2 regions of the Clostridium sp. LS3 genome follow, and region 1 is predicted to be linked to the other one. Evidence: a T-box and tRNA genes for the amino acid it is inferred to sense, from the RefSeq annotation. Region 1 holds a T-box; the other holds one or more tRNA genes.

The links. A T-box is a leader RNA that pairs with one kind of tRNA and senses whether it is charged. The one in region 1 lies ahead of gltX (glutamate--tRNA ligase), so its partner is inferred to be a tRNA-Glu.
Region 2: it has a tRNA-Glu gene. The T-box ahead of gltX (glutamate--tRNA ligase) is inferred to sense a tRNA for this amino acid. The anticodon was not compared.

What each region holds. Positions count from the first base shown of each region.
Region 1 is NZ_CM143921.1:3,230,753-3,237,004, forward strand. It holds gene rsgA (ribosome small subunit-dependent GTPase A) at 1-132, opposite strand, end outside; gene ACZJV1_RS15225 (MarR family transcriptional regulator) at 360-542, opposite strand; gene gltX (glutamate--tRNA ligase) at 922-2,583, opposite strand; T-box leader at 2,645-2,871, opposite strand; gene ACZJV1_RS15235 (hypothetical protein) at 2,931-3,611, opposite strand; gene ACZJV1_RS15240 (glycoside hydrolase family 3 protein) at 3,842-5,002, shown strand; gene ACZJV1_RS15245 (DUF4153 domain-containing protein) at 5,086-6,252, opposite strand, start outside.
Region 2 is NZ_CM143921.1:3,931,932-3,938,183, forward strand. It holds gene ACZJV1_RS18515 (peptidoglycan DD-metalloendopeptidase family protein) at 1-299, opposite strand, end outside; gene ACZJV1_RS18520 (DnaD domain protein) at 464-1,468, shown strand; gene ACZJV1_RS18525 (ATP-binding protein) at 1,461-2,435, shown strand; tRNA gene ACZJV1_RS18530 (tRNA-Thr) at 2,530-2,604, opposite strand; tRNA gene ACZJV1_RS18535 (tRNA-Asp) at 2,634-2,710, opposite strand; tRNA gene ACZJV1_RS18540 (tRNA-Val) at 2,719-2,794, opposite strand; tRNA gene ACZJV1_RS18545 (tRNA-Glu) at 2,800-2,874, opposite strand; tRNA gene ACZJV1_RS18550 (tRNA-Thr) at 2,881-2,955, opposite strand; tRNA gene ACZJV1_RS18555 (tRNA-Asp) at 2,983-3,059, opposite strand; tRNA gene ACZJV1_RS18560 (tRNA-Val) at 3,066-3,141, opposite strand; tRNA gene ACZJV1_RS18565 (tRNA-Glu) at 3,147-3,221, opposite strand; tRNA gene ACZJV1_RS18570 (tRNA-Asp) at 3,247-3,323, opposite strand; tRNA gene ACZJV1_RS18575 (tRNA-Val) at 3,330-3,405, opposite strand; tRNA gene ACZJV1_RS18580 (tRNA-Glu) at 3,411-3,485, opposite strand; gene ACZJV1_RS18585 (BaiN/RdsA family NAD(P)/FAD-dependent oxidoreductase) at 3,815-5,059, shown strand; gene ACZJV1_RS18590 (acyl-[acyl-carrier-protein] thioesterase) at 5,109-5,858, opposite strand; gene ACZJV1_RS18595 (hypothetical protein) at 5,940-6,252, opposite strand, start outside.

The DNA of each region.
Region 1 (6,252 bases):
TTCTGTAAAGACTTTATAAATATCTTTGTATTGTACTGAAATTCTTCCTATATACAAGTTTTCATTATAAATACTTGCTTCCTTAATGTATCCTTCATTTAATCCTAATTCTAGTAAGTTTTTATTATTCATTTTTCCTCCCGAAATATAACTTATTGGGAAGGATATTTAATTTATTGCTATACTGTAGTCACCTTCCCATTAACAACAATATAATTTTTATTACTTCTTACTAAACTCATCATAAAACATCACATCCTTTCAGATAATTAATGGTTAATTTTGTTAAACCACTATAATTATAGTATTACAAAAATAGATTGTTGTATACAAAAAAGCTGAGTTTCCTCAGCTTTTTATTAGTCTCTCTTTATTTGCCAGTAACATCTTTTTGGAGAATAAATTTTTTCTTCCTTTTTAAGTTTATCCATAACTTTTGAAACTTCTTTTTTGTCTATTCCTGTTTTCTCTGCAACTGCAGTCGCATTCATTGCTTCATCATTTTTTTCAAAACATTCAAGTACTACATTATAATTATCCATAAGTTCATCTCCTTTTAATTTTGTTACTATAATTTTACATAATAATATATATCAATTTCAATAATTATTTTTAATTTTTCTATATTATTAAGTAATATTCCTTCTTATATTACTTAAAGCAAACTAGTTAATTCCTTGATTTTAATAATTGCTTATATAGTTTCATGGTATTGCTACTTAATATTACACCTATAGGTTATATCACTTTTGAATTGCTTATTAAATAGATTTCTGCAGCATCAATTCATATTCTAATTGATATAAATATAATAAATAAATTACATCTCAATAATATGCAAAAAGGAGAATTCATTAAGAATTCTCCTTTTCTCATTGTAGGTATCAAAATTTATTTTAATACACTGCCCTAGTTTTTGTATTATAGATTTATAAATGCTTCAAATCTAGCTCTTACTTTGTCTTCACCTAATATTTGCATAATAGTATAAAGATCAGGAGTATTACTTCTATGAGATAGAGCAGCTCTTACAGCTCCAGCCACATCAGAAATCATTCCCTTAAAGGCATCTGGATTTGCTTTATATTCTTTTCTATTAGCACAATATCCAAGCTCTGCTCCAATAACCTTTAAATCTTCAAACCAATTTTCTTGACTTCCTGCATTAAAGTTAAATTTATCTTTATATACTTTTATTACTTCTTTTGCATTTTCTAAGCTTAAAGTCTTTGGAAGTTCAACATTTTCTGATGTTTCTTTATTAAATAATTCATCAAAGAAATAATCAACCTTCCCTCTTACTTCATCCCACTTTGCAAAGTCTTTTCTTGGCTTTGGACCTTCTTTATCTATATTGAAGATTTCTTTTGACATCTTTTCATTTGATGTTACTAAATCATACATTTCTTTATCGTACTCTTTAGCCCAAGCTGTATAATAATCGTAAACTACATCAGCTTTCATTTTACAGATAACTTCTTTGCTTACATCATTTAATTTAACTATATCAAATAAAGCTCCTGATTTACTCATCTTATCTAAAGCAACTTGGAATTCATGATAATCTAAGCTTGGATTTTCAGCTCTCCAATCTTCAAATGTCGAATTTATTATGTTTAATAAATATTCAATTACTGATACCATTGGATATCCAACTTCTTTGTAATATGAAACTGCTGCTTCCGCATCTTTTCTCTTTGATAATTTTCTCTTTGATCCATTATCATTTTTCATTATTGTTGGTATATGTGCATAATTAGGTCTATCTAATCCTAATACATCAAATAATTGAACATGTATAGGTAAAGATGATAGCCATTCTTCTCCTCTAATAACATGAGTAGTTCTCATTAAAGCATCATCTACAGCATGTGCAAAATGATATGTAGGAAGTCCATCTCCCTTTATTATAACTATATCTTGATTATTTTCTGGGAAGCTTATATCTCCCTTTATCAAGTCATGGAACTCTACTCTGTTTTCGATATTTCCAGGTGACTTAAATCTAATTATATAACTTTCACCATTTTTAATTTTTTCTATATATTCTTCTGGACTTAAGTTTCTATCTTTAGCAAATTCTCCATAGTATCCTGGAGTTATTTTAGCTGCAATTTGTTTTTCTCTAAGTTCTGCTAATTCTTCTGGTGCATCGAAAGAAGGATATGCTAAACCTTTTTTAATTAAATCTTTTGCAAAAGCTTTATAGATTTCAGCTCTTTCACTTTGTCTATATGGACCATATTCTCCTTTAGATGTATTATCTCCAGTCATTCCTTCATTAAAATCCATTCCAAAGTTATGCATTGTTTGAATTGTATCTAATATTGCACCTTCTACTTCTCTTTTTTGATCAGTATCTTCTATTCTTAAATAAAAAACACCTTCTGTTTGACTTGCTAATCTTTCATTAATTAATGCTGCGAAAACTCCTCCAATATGTTGGAAACCTGTTGGTGATGGTGCATATCTTGAAACAACAGCACCTTCTTTTAAATTTCTTTTTGGATATTGTGAAGTATAATCTTCTATTGTCTTATCAACATTTGGAAATATTAATTCTGCTAATTTTTCAAAACTCATATTTATCTTCCTTCCGTAGTTTAAAATTTTATATAAATAAAAAAGTCTTCCATCCTAAAAACCTTAGGACGAAAGACAAAATTCCGCGTTACCACCTAAATTGATTAATTAAAAATTAATCCACTCATTCTCTGTAAGGGGAGAATCCCATAAACCTACTTGCAAATATATGCTTTTTCAGTTTATAGCTCAAGAGCTTCTTTCTATAGATTTAACTTCTAGGATTACACCATCCCTAGATCTCTTTAAATTAAATTTCTATATACTCTTCTCTTTCAATGCCATTTATTAATTTGTTACCAGTAACATTATAACTTTACATTTCCCCTTTGTAAATATTTTATACTTTATTCTTTGCTATTTTCTTCTTTCTTATCCTTTTTATCTTTGTTTATCTCACTAACCTCTTTATTAACTTTTCCTACTTCATTTAAAATCCTATTTTCTATACCTCTTATTCCTTTAGTTAATTTACCATATTGCTTATCAACAAAAGAATTTTCATCTCCTGTAAGCTTTAAGTACCCTCTTTCTACTTCTAGTGCTGCTTTAGTTTTACCAAAATCATTTGCATTTCTTAATTTATGTTTAGCTGCTATTAACTTCTTTAGGCTGTCTTCAATTATTATTCCATCAATATTTTCATTAAAGTTCATTTTGTTTTTAGAATTAATAATTTCATCCTTTTTACTTTTTTCTTCTAGCTTATGTTGTTTCTCTAAGGCCTCTTTTTCTTTTTCTATTAATCTCATTTGTTGTATTTCTGCTTCTATTTCAGCAATTTTTTTATTTAGTTCTTCAAGCTTCATTCTTTTTTCTTTAGGGTCCATTTCAGTTTCTTGAAGCTCTCTTTTTTGTTCTTTAAAATCTTCTTTTAGTCTCTGTAAGTTTTTTATTATTTGATTTGAGGATTTTTCTATAGTGATACTTTTTCCATCCTCTAATTTTTCTTTCTTTTGATTTTCTGAAGCTTCTTTAAGCTTATTATATATTGGATTGTTCCAATTATTTAGTCTTTGAATTTGCATAAAATCTCCCCCTTAGCTTTAATTATACTATCGTTTCAATTTGGAAGTTCTTTACCATTTCATATAGTTAATAATCTTATAAATAACTTTCTAAGACTCATATTCAGATTTAAAGCTTACTACATTGAATATAAAGCAATTAATTTGGGTTATAATCATAGTATACAGAGAAATATATTAATAAAATTCTTATTTATAATATATTAAAATAACACTTGGAGAATTTAATTATGAAAAAATTTTTATTAGTTCTAATGTTTATAATCTTATCAATTTTATCAGGATTTTTAATAAATAAATTCTTAAATAATAATTATAATATAATAAATGAAGATTCTAACAATGAGTCAAATCCTTATTCTATACCTGAAAAAAATCCATTATCAAATAGAGAAAAAGCTTCTAATTTACTTAAAACAATGTCCTTAGAAGAGAAAGTTGGACAAATGTTTTTCGTTAGATGTAGAAAAGATAGTGCATTAGAAGATTTAAAAAAATATTATATTGGTGGATATATTTTATTTGATGCTAACATAAATAACGAAACAAAAGAATCTTTAACTAATACTATAAAAGAATATCAAAATTCATCTAAAATAAAGCTACTTATTGGAATAGACGAGGAAGGTGGAATAGTTAATAGATTAAGCAGATACTCTGAGTTTAGAGCTATTCCCTTCTATTCTCCTCAGGATTTATATAATGAAGGAGGATACCCTTTAATAATTAGTGACACAAAAGAAAAAGCCACTTTACTAAAAAGTTTAGGAATCAACGTTAATCTAGCTCCTGTTTGTGATGTATCTATAAATCCAGATGATTATATTTATCCAAGAACCTTTGGTAAAAATGCATTAGAAACATCTCAATATACAAAAACAGTAGTTAGTACTATGAAAGAAAATAAAATAGGTTCTACTTTAAAGCATTTTCCTGGTTACGGTAATAATATAGATACTCATACAGGTATATCTATTGACGAAAGAAGCTATGATACATTCAAAAATTCTGATTTTCTACCATTTGAAGCAGGCATAGAAGCAGGATCTGAAAGTATATTAGTTTCTCATAATATAGTAAAATCTATGGATGAAAATCTTCCAGCATCTCTTTCACCTAATGTTCATAAAATTATTAGAAATGAATTGAATTATGATGGAATTATTATGACTGATGATTTACAAATGGATGCTATAAAGGAGTATATAGGAGATTCTACTTCGGCAGTACTTGCAATAACTGCTGGCAATGATTTAATAATTGCATCAGATTTTCATATTCAAATTCCCTCTGTATTAGAAGCTTTAAAAAATGGAGTAATTACAGAAGATCGTATAAATGAATCTGTATTAAGAATTCTTAATTGGAAATTTGATTTAGGAATACTTTAAACAAAATAAAGGAGTTCTATAAAAATAATAGAAAGATTATTTTTATAGAACTCCTTTTTATAATTTACTTATTTTATTCTTCTTTATTTTCCTTTACTGTTAAAATAGTTGTATTCATACCACTTTAATTTTTTATCAATCCTTCTATTCTTCCAATATTTATAATCTTTATCTTCTATCGTTCCTTGCTTATATCCTTCTGTTATAGAATCATATGCATCTTGTGATAATGTAATAAGATACCATACGTCTATTTCATTATTTGAATTCATAATTTCCATATTCTTTTTTGCTATATAATTATCTATATTAAAATAATTTAAACATAAATACATAGATAACCCAACAATAGATATTGGTTTAAACAAACTTTTTTTGCTCCATATAAATATCATTAATATTATTAACACTAGACATAAAAACACTGTAAAAACTTGCACTAAAATTCTTAATCTAGTGTAACCAAATGCTTCTATATATAAATTCATTTTGTATATAGCTGAAGCTCCCATGTTTATAGTTAACAATGTTATTATGCTATATAAAGAATTTAAAGATTTTTTCATAATACTACTGTTAGTAGATGTTTTAAAAATCATTAATGTTATTATAGCTAAATTTATTATTACTAAAGTACCTAATTGAAAGAAACCTTTTCTTGCATAATTTGCAAAGTCAAATCCATTTGGCAACTCCTTATTTAAATATAAATAAGAAATTTGTATTTTAGTAAATATTAAATATAAAGCAATTATGCATATCAAGACTGTTATTACAGTAACTGAATTAAAAGGCTTATTTGTAGTATTGTTATCTATTTCCTTTATTTTAGTAGAATTTAAACTATAATATAAACCAAAGATTAAAAACATTACTATTAGTGCTACGATAATTTTATATATTAATTCATAAAAATTCTGTATATTTATATATGTCCATATATTTTTTAAATAATAATTAAAAATTTCATCTGCTCCAGCTAGTAAGCTTCCCAATACTATAATTAAAGGTACTGATATTAATATACCTGTTAATATTGATTTAATATTATTATTTTCTTTTTTCGAAGTATCTTTCTTCAAGGAAGCTTTAACCACTTTAGGAAGTTTAAATGAATTCTCTACAGATTGCCCTACTATTATTTCAAGAAAAACAGTTCCAAAACTTAATAGCTTAAAGGGAATATTGTTATAACTTAATAATAGAAATCCTGAAAATAATGATATTGGAACTACAAATAAATTTAATGT
Region 2 (6,252 bases), 700 kb from region 1:
TTTGTTATATTACTAATATCATTCTCTATTGAAGTATATCCTATAATCTTATCATCTAACCTTACTTCATATCCGTTTATTCTTCCTGTTAAAGCCACAATTAGATTATCAAGTATATTATTTCCACTTGATACTTTATTTGATATAGAATATGTTTGCTTGTTCAGATTTATATTGCTGAAGCTTTCATCTGTTTGAGCCTTTACCTTAGTAAAACTAATATTTAAAATAAGCCCTATAACAAATATTGATAATGTAGCCTTTTTAGCTACCTTTATCGAGTCTCCTTTTATATCCATAAAATCTCCTTTCATTTTAATAATGTTAAGCAACACATCTATTAGTTTTCCCAGTTTTAGAAATAATATTCTTTTTATATATTCTATAGTTTTGTTGAGCCTATTACTCCTCTTTGTTATAATTATGTTATTGCAATATTACTGTTAGAAAGGTGGTTGTAATTATGAGCACTTTCATGCTTAAATCAAAGCCTTTAAAATTTACTCCTATAAGTAATATATTTATTGAAAAATATATGCCTAAAGCTCGAGGAGAATTTATTAAAGTATATCTTTTAATGCTTAAATATAATTTTACTGGTGAAATTGGAGTTAATGCGTCAATATTAGCTACATCATTAAATCTATTAGAGTCTGATATAATAAATGCACTTAATTATTGGAATGATGAAGGTGTTATAAGGCTAATCCCAATTGATAAAATGGGAAACTTTGATATAGAATTTATAGATCTATCTTCTGATAATAATGTTGATAAAAGTGAAATTAACTTATTAGCAGAACTTTCAGATGAAACTAATAATGGTATGTTGAAGGATATAGAAAGACTACTGGGTAGACCTCTATCCCCTAGCGAGTTTACAACTTATATAGGATGGAAAAAAGATTTTAATTTTTCTTCTGAATTAATCCTTCTAATAATTGAATTTTGTGTTTCTAAGGGTAAAACTAACCATAGATATATAGAAAAAGTAGCACTAGCATGGAACGAAATGAAAATAAAAACTATTGATGATGCACAAAATTATATAAGAAAAACAGAAGATAAATGGGGAACCTACAGAGAAATACTTAAATTTTTAGGAATTAGAAATACAGATATAATGAAGCCTCAGGAAGATATGTTAGAAAAATGGACTACAAATTATGGTTTTTCATTAGATATAATAAAAAAAGCTTGTGATATTTGTTTTCAAAGGCTAAATAGAGCGGATTTTAAATATATAGATGGAATATTATCAAGTTGGAACAAAGATAACTTAAGAAGCCTAAAGCAGATCGAAGAAAAAGAGGTCTCTTATAAGAATCTATCTTCAAAGAAAAATTATGCTAATTCTAATTCAAATAATTTTAACAAGCCTAAATTAAGATTTGATAATTTTAAAGGCCGTGACTATGATTATGATTCTTTAGAAAAGAAACTGTTAGGATGGGATAATGATGATTAAAGGATATGAAAAAGATTTAACTTCAATATATGAAAATATAAAGATTGAGGAACAAAAAAATTTAAATAATAGACGAAAAGAAATAGAAGAAAAATATCCTGAGATTTTACAGCTAGATAATTTAATTCAAAAGAAGTCTTTAAATTTATCTTTGTCTATATTAAAGGGCTTAGATGAGAATTCTTTAAAGAAAATTAAAGAAGAAATAACAGATTTAAGATTTAAAAAATGTGAAGCTTTAGTCTCTAGAGGATATAGTCAAGAATATTTAAGTCTTTATTATAGATGTCCAAAATGTAAAGATGAAGGGTATATTGGAATTAACAAGTGCTCTTGTTATAAGAAAAAGTTAATAGAATTATACTATAAAGACTCTGATTTAGAAGATACCTTAAAAGAAATTAACTTTAATGCTCTTGATATTTCTTTATTTTCTAATCATAAAATAAGTGATGATAAATTTACACCTAGAAAAAATATTGAAAATATTATTCAATATTTAAAAGGAGATTTTATTCATAATTTTAATAATACTAATGATAATATACTATTTTATGGTGATTCTGGAACTGGAAAAACTTTTTTAAGCTGCTGTGTAGCTAAGGAGCTTCTTGATGAAGGATATTTAGTTGTTTACAGGACTATAGATGAGTTAATTAAAAACCTAAGGGATATACGATTTAATGGTAATATGGAATTAGAAAATTTTTTAATTAACTGTGATTTATTAATTATAGATGACTTAGGTGCAGAGCAAATAACTGATTTTTCAGCTACTGAATTTTTTAATCTATTAAATAAAAAATTATTAAAGAAGAAGAAAATGCTAATATCAACAAATTTAACTCTATTTGATATTAGAAAAACATATACGGAAAGAATTTCTTCTAGATTACTTGGTAATTTTAAGTTATATAAGTTTTACGCTGAAGACATAAGAATTCAATTAAATTTAAAAAGAAGATAGGAATTTACTATTCCCATCTTCTTTTATTTTTTATTTATCTTACAAAAATATTTTTTTGCAAAACAAAAAGCTTTGGAAAATATTCCAAAGCTTCTGGAGCTGGCAATAGGAATCGAACCTACAACCTGCTGATTACAAGTCAGCTGCTCTACCGTTGAGCCATGCCAGCACATATTATATATTTCTTATCACTTAAAGTGGCGACTCAGAAGGGGCTCGAACCCTCGACCTCCGGCGTGACAGGCCGGCACTCTAACCAACTGAGCTACTGAGCCAAAATTTATGGTGGAAACAACAGGGATCGAACCTGTGACCCTCTGCTTGTAAGGCAGATGCTCTCCCAGCTGAGCTATGCTTCCATGAATGGTGACTCCTAGGGGAATCGAACCCCTGTTACCACCGTGAAAGGGTGGTGTCTTGACCGCTTGACCAAGGAGCCATATAATGGAGCTGGCAATAGGAATCGAACCTACAACCTGCTGATTACAAGTCAGCTGCTCTACCGTTGAGCCATGCCAGCATTTATTATATATTTATCACTTTAAAGTGGCGACTCAGAAGGGGCTCGAACCCTCGACCTCCGGCGTGACAGGCCGGCACTCTAACCAACTGAGCTACTGAGCCAGATTATGGTGGAAACAACAGGGATCGAACCTGTGACCCTCTGCTTGTAAGGCAGATGCTCTCCCAGCTGAGCTATGCTTCCATGAATGGTGACTCCTAGGGGAATCGAACCCCTGTTACCACCGTGAAAGGGTGGTGTCTTGACCGCTTGACCAAGGAGCCATATTTATTTTGTGTCACTTTAAAGTGGCGACTCAGAAGGGGCTCGAACCCTCGACCTCCGGCGTGACAGGCCGGCACTCTAACCAACTGAGCTACTGAGCCAGATTATGGTGGAAACAACAGGGATCGAACCTGTGACCCTCTGCTTGTAAGGCAGATGCTCTCCCAGCTGAGCTATGCTTCCATAAATGGTGACTCCTAGGGGAATCGAACCCCTGTTACCACCGTGAAAGGGTGGTGTCTTGACCGCTTGACCAAGGAGCCATGTTTGTTTTTAGCTTATTGTTACTCGCTATTCGCTCGGCGAGCACATAAACTATAATACCTAAATTTTAATATAGTGTCAACACTTTTTAACAACTTTTTTTTTTATTTTTAAAATACTTTGATTATCTATATTTTCATACTAGTAATTTAAGACTTTTGTTAGCTTATTTTGATTTTTTAGACACTTTTATATTAATAAAAATATACTGCTTATATTTAAAGTATTTATATACATTCTACCCTTCTAATTTAGTATCCCATATTTGATAAGTTATATTACTATGATAAAATTATATTTATTATATTATTTTAAGGAGATTTTAATTATGATACATCATGATTTAATTATAGTTGGTGGTGGTGCTTCTGGATTAGTCGCTGCAATTACAGCTAAAGATTTTGGCTTAGACGTCGCCATAGTTGAAGGAACTGATAGGATAGGCAAAAAAATTCTTACTACTGGAAATGGAAGATGTAATATATCTAATAGAACTATTTCTTTCCCTTTCCTTTCTTATCATAGTGAAAATACAGGATTTTTTTCTAATGTATTATCTAATTTTAATATAAATGATACAGAAAATTTCTTTTTATCATTAGGTCTTCCAATAATAGAATTACAAAATGGTAAGGTGTATCCTAAGTCACTACAAGCTTCATCAGTTGTAGATATATTAAAATTAGCGTTAGAAGATAGGAATATTCCCTTATACACAAACTGCAAAGTAAAAGATATCCACAAGAAGAAAATGTTTAAATTATCCACAAGCAACGAAGAGAATAAGTTATTCACATGTAATAAATTAATTTTAGCCTGTGGAGGAAAATCTGCAATTAAAACTGGTTCTGATGGCTCTGGATATAATTTAGCTAAATCTCTTGGCCACTCTATAATTAAAACTATTCCTGGGATAGTTCAACTAAAATTAGATAACCCTTATCTAAAATCAATAACAGGAGTAAAATTTGATGGATATGCACTATTACTAGTTGATGGTAACCCTGTAAGAAAAGAGTTTGGAGAAATACTATTTACCGATTATGGTATATCAGGACCTCCAATTTTGCAACTTTCAGGGCATGCTTCAAAGGCATTACTAAAAACAAAAAAAGTTGAAATAGTTGTTGATATGATGCCTAATCAATCACTTAGTGAAGTTGAGGATTTCATAGAAGGCCACTTTGCTATGTTCTCTCATAGGCCAATTATAGATGCTCTTATTGGAATCGTTAATAAAAAATTAATTCCTGCGCTTTTAAAGGAAGCAAATATATTAAATTTACATTCCCCTTGCTATGATTTAGCTTGGGATGAGAAAAAAAGGCTTATTAATTTATTGAAATATTGGAAGTTTAAATGCACCGATACTAATGGATTTAATCAAGCTCAAGTTACTATAGGTGGAGTAGATACTAAAGATGTTAATTCTAAAACATTAGAATCTATATTAGTTGAAAATCTATATTTTTGTGGTGAAATCCTAGATGTAGATGGTGATTGCGGAGGTTTTAATCTTCAATGGGCTTGGAGCTCAGGATGCTTTGTTGCAAAAACAATTGCAAATTCCTAATATAAAATTAAAGGTTAATAAACAGAATTTTTTCTGTTTATTAACCTTTTTAATATTTTCTCCAATGAGCTATTAACTTAGTTAATTCTTTATTATCTAAGGTTTCTATCCTATGTATAGTAGTTAAAGAATCATCCTCTTCCTTTGTAAAACTTGATAATGACTTAATTTCTTCTCCATATTTACATTCCTTTTCAAAAGTAACTTTAATTTCTTCTAACTTATAGTTTTTAACTATATCTTCTGGCAAAGATTCTATAGCCCACTCTACATACTTTGTATTATTTACATGTTTATTAAAGTCTATGTCTGTATATCTGACGCTAAAATTTATTTCATACATTACATCTTTAAGCTTTTCTAACTTAGGTATTTTAACTTCTCCTTCTATGTCTCCCTTTAATCCATATACTTCATATTGTTCTGAAGGTATTCTCATAGTTCTTCTTTTTTCCAAATTAATAAGTAAAAATATAGCATTAGCCTCTACTACTAAATTTCCACTTTCATCTTTTATTTCATACTTTCTTATAGCATAAAACTTTTTAAATCCAACTGGCTCCGTTTTAACTAGAAGTTTTTCTCCATACATAGGATATCTATTAACTTTTACATTATAATTATAAAATACCCAAGTCATATTACTTTCTAATAGTCCTGCCATTCCTGATCCTAATTCTTCTGACTGTTTCGTACCTATATCAGATAAGATATTTAATATTGTTGTTATAGAACATTTTAAATTACTATCTACATCATAATAATGTAATTCATATTCTTTACTATAAGTTTTCCCCACTTTGTTCCTCCTAATTTTAAATTTAAAACTCTGTAATTCTACAGAGTTTATTTAAGTTTATTTAATTCTCAAAACCTTTGTTTATAATATAGGATCTATAAGAATCTCTACCTCTTCATTTCTATCCCATACTAATATATTTAAGTATGCCATTGTATATGCTTGAATTAAAATTTGACCTATAAGGGCTAATATTATTCCTAAAATAGGTATAATATTAACAATTGTTAAAACTATTCCAACTCCAATTGTTATTCCTGATATTGCTGCCAATTTTCCTATAGTTGTCCAGAAGTATCCCTTTTTAAATAAGCTGAAAGTTTCTCCTATAGCTTCAGTAATTGTTAGATCCCTTACTATTAGCATAGAATTAAACAAATATACAATTGGTATC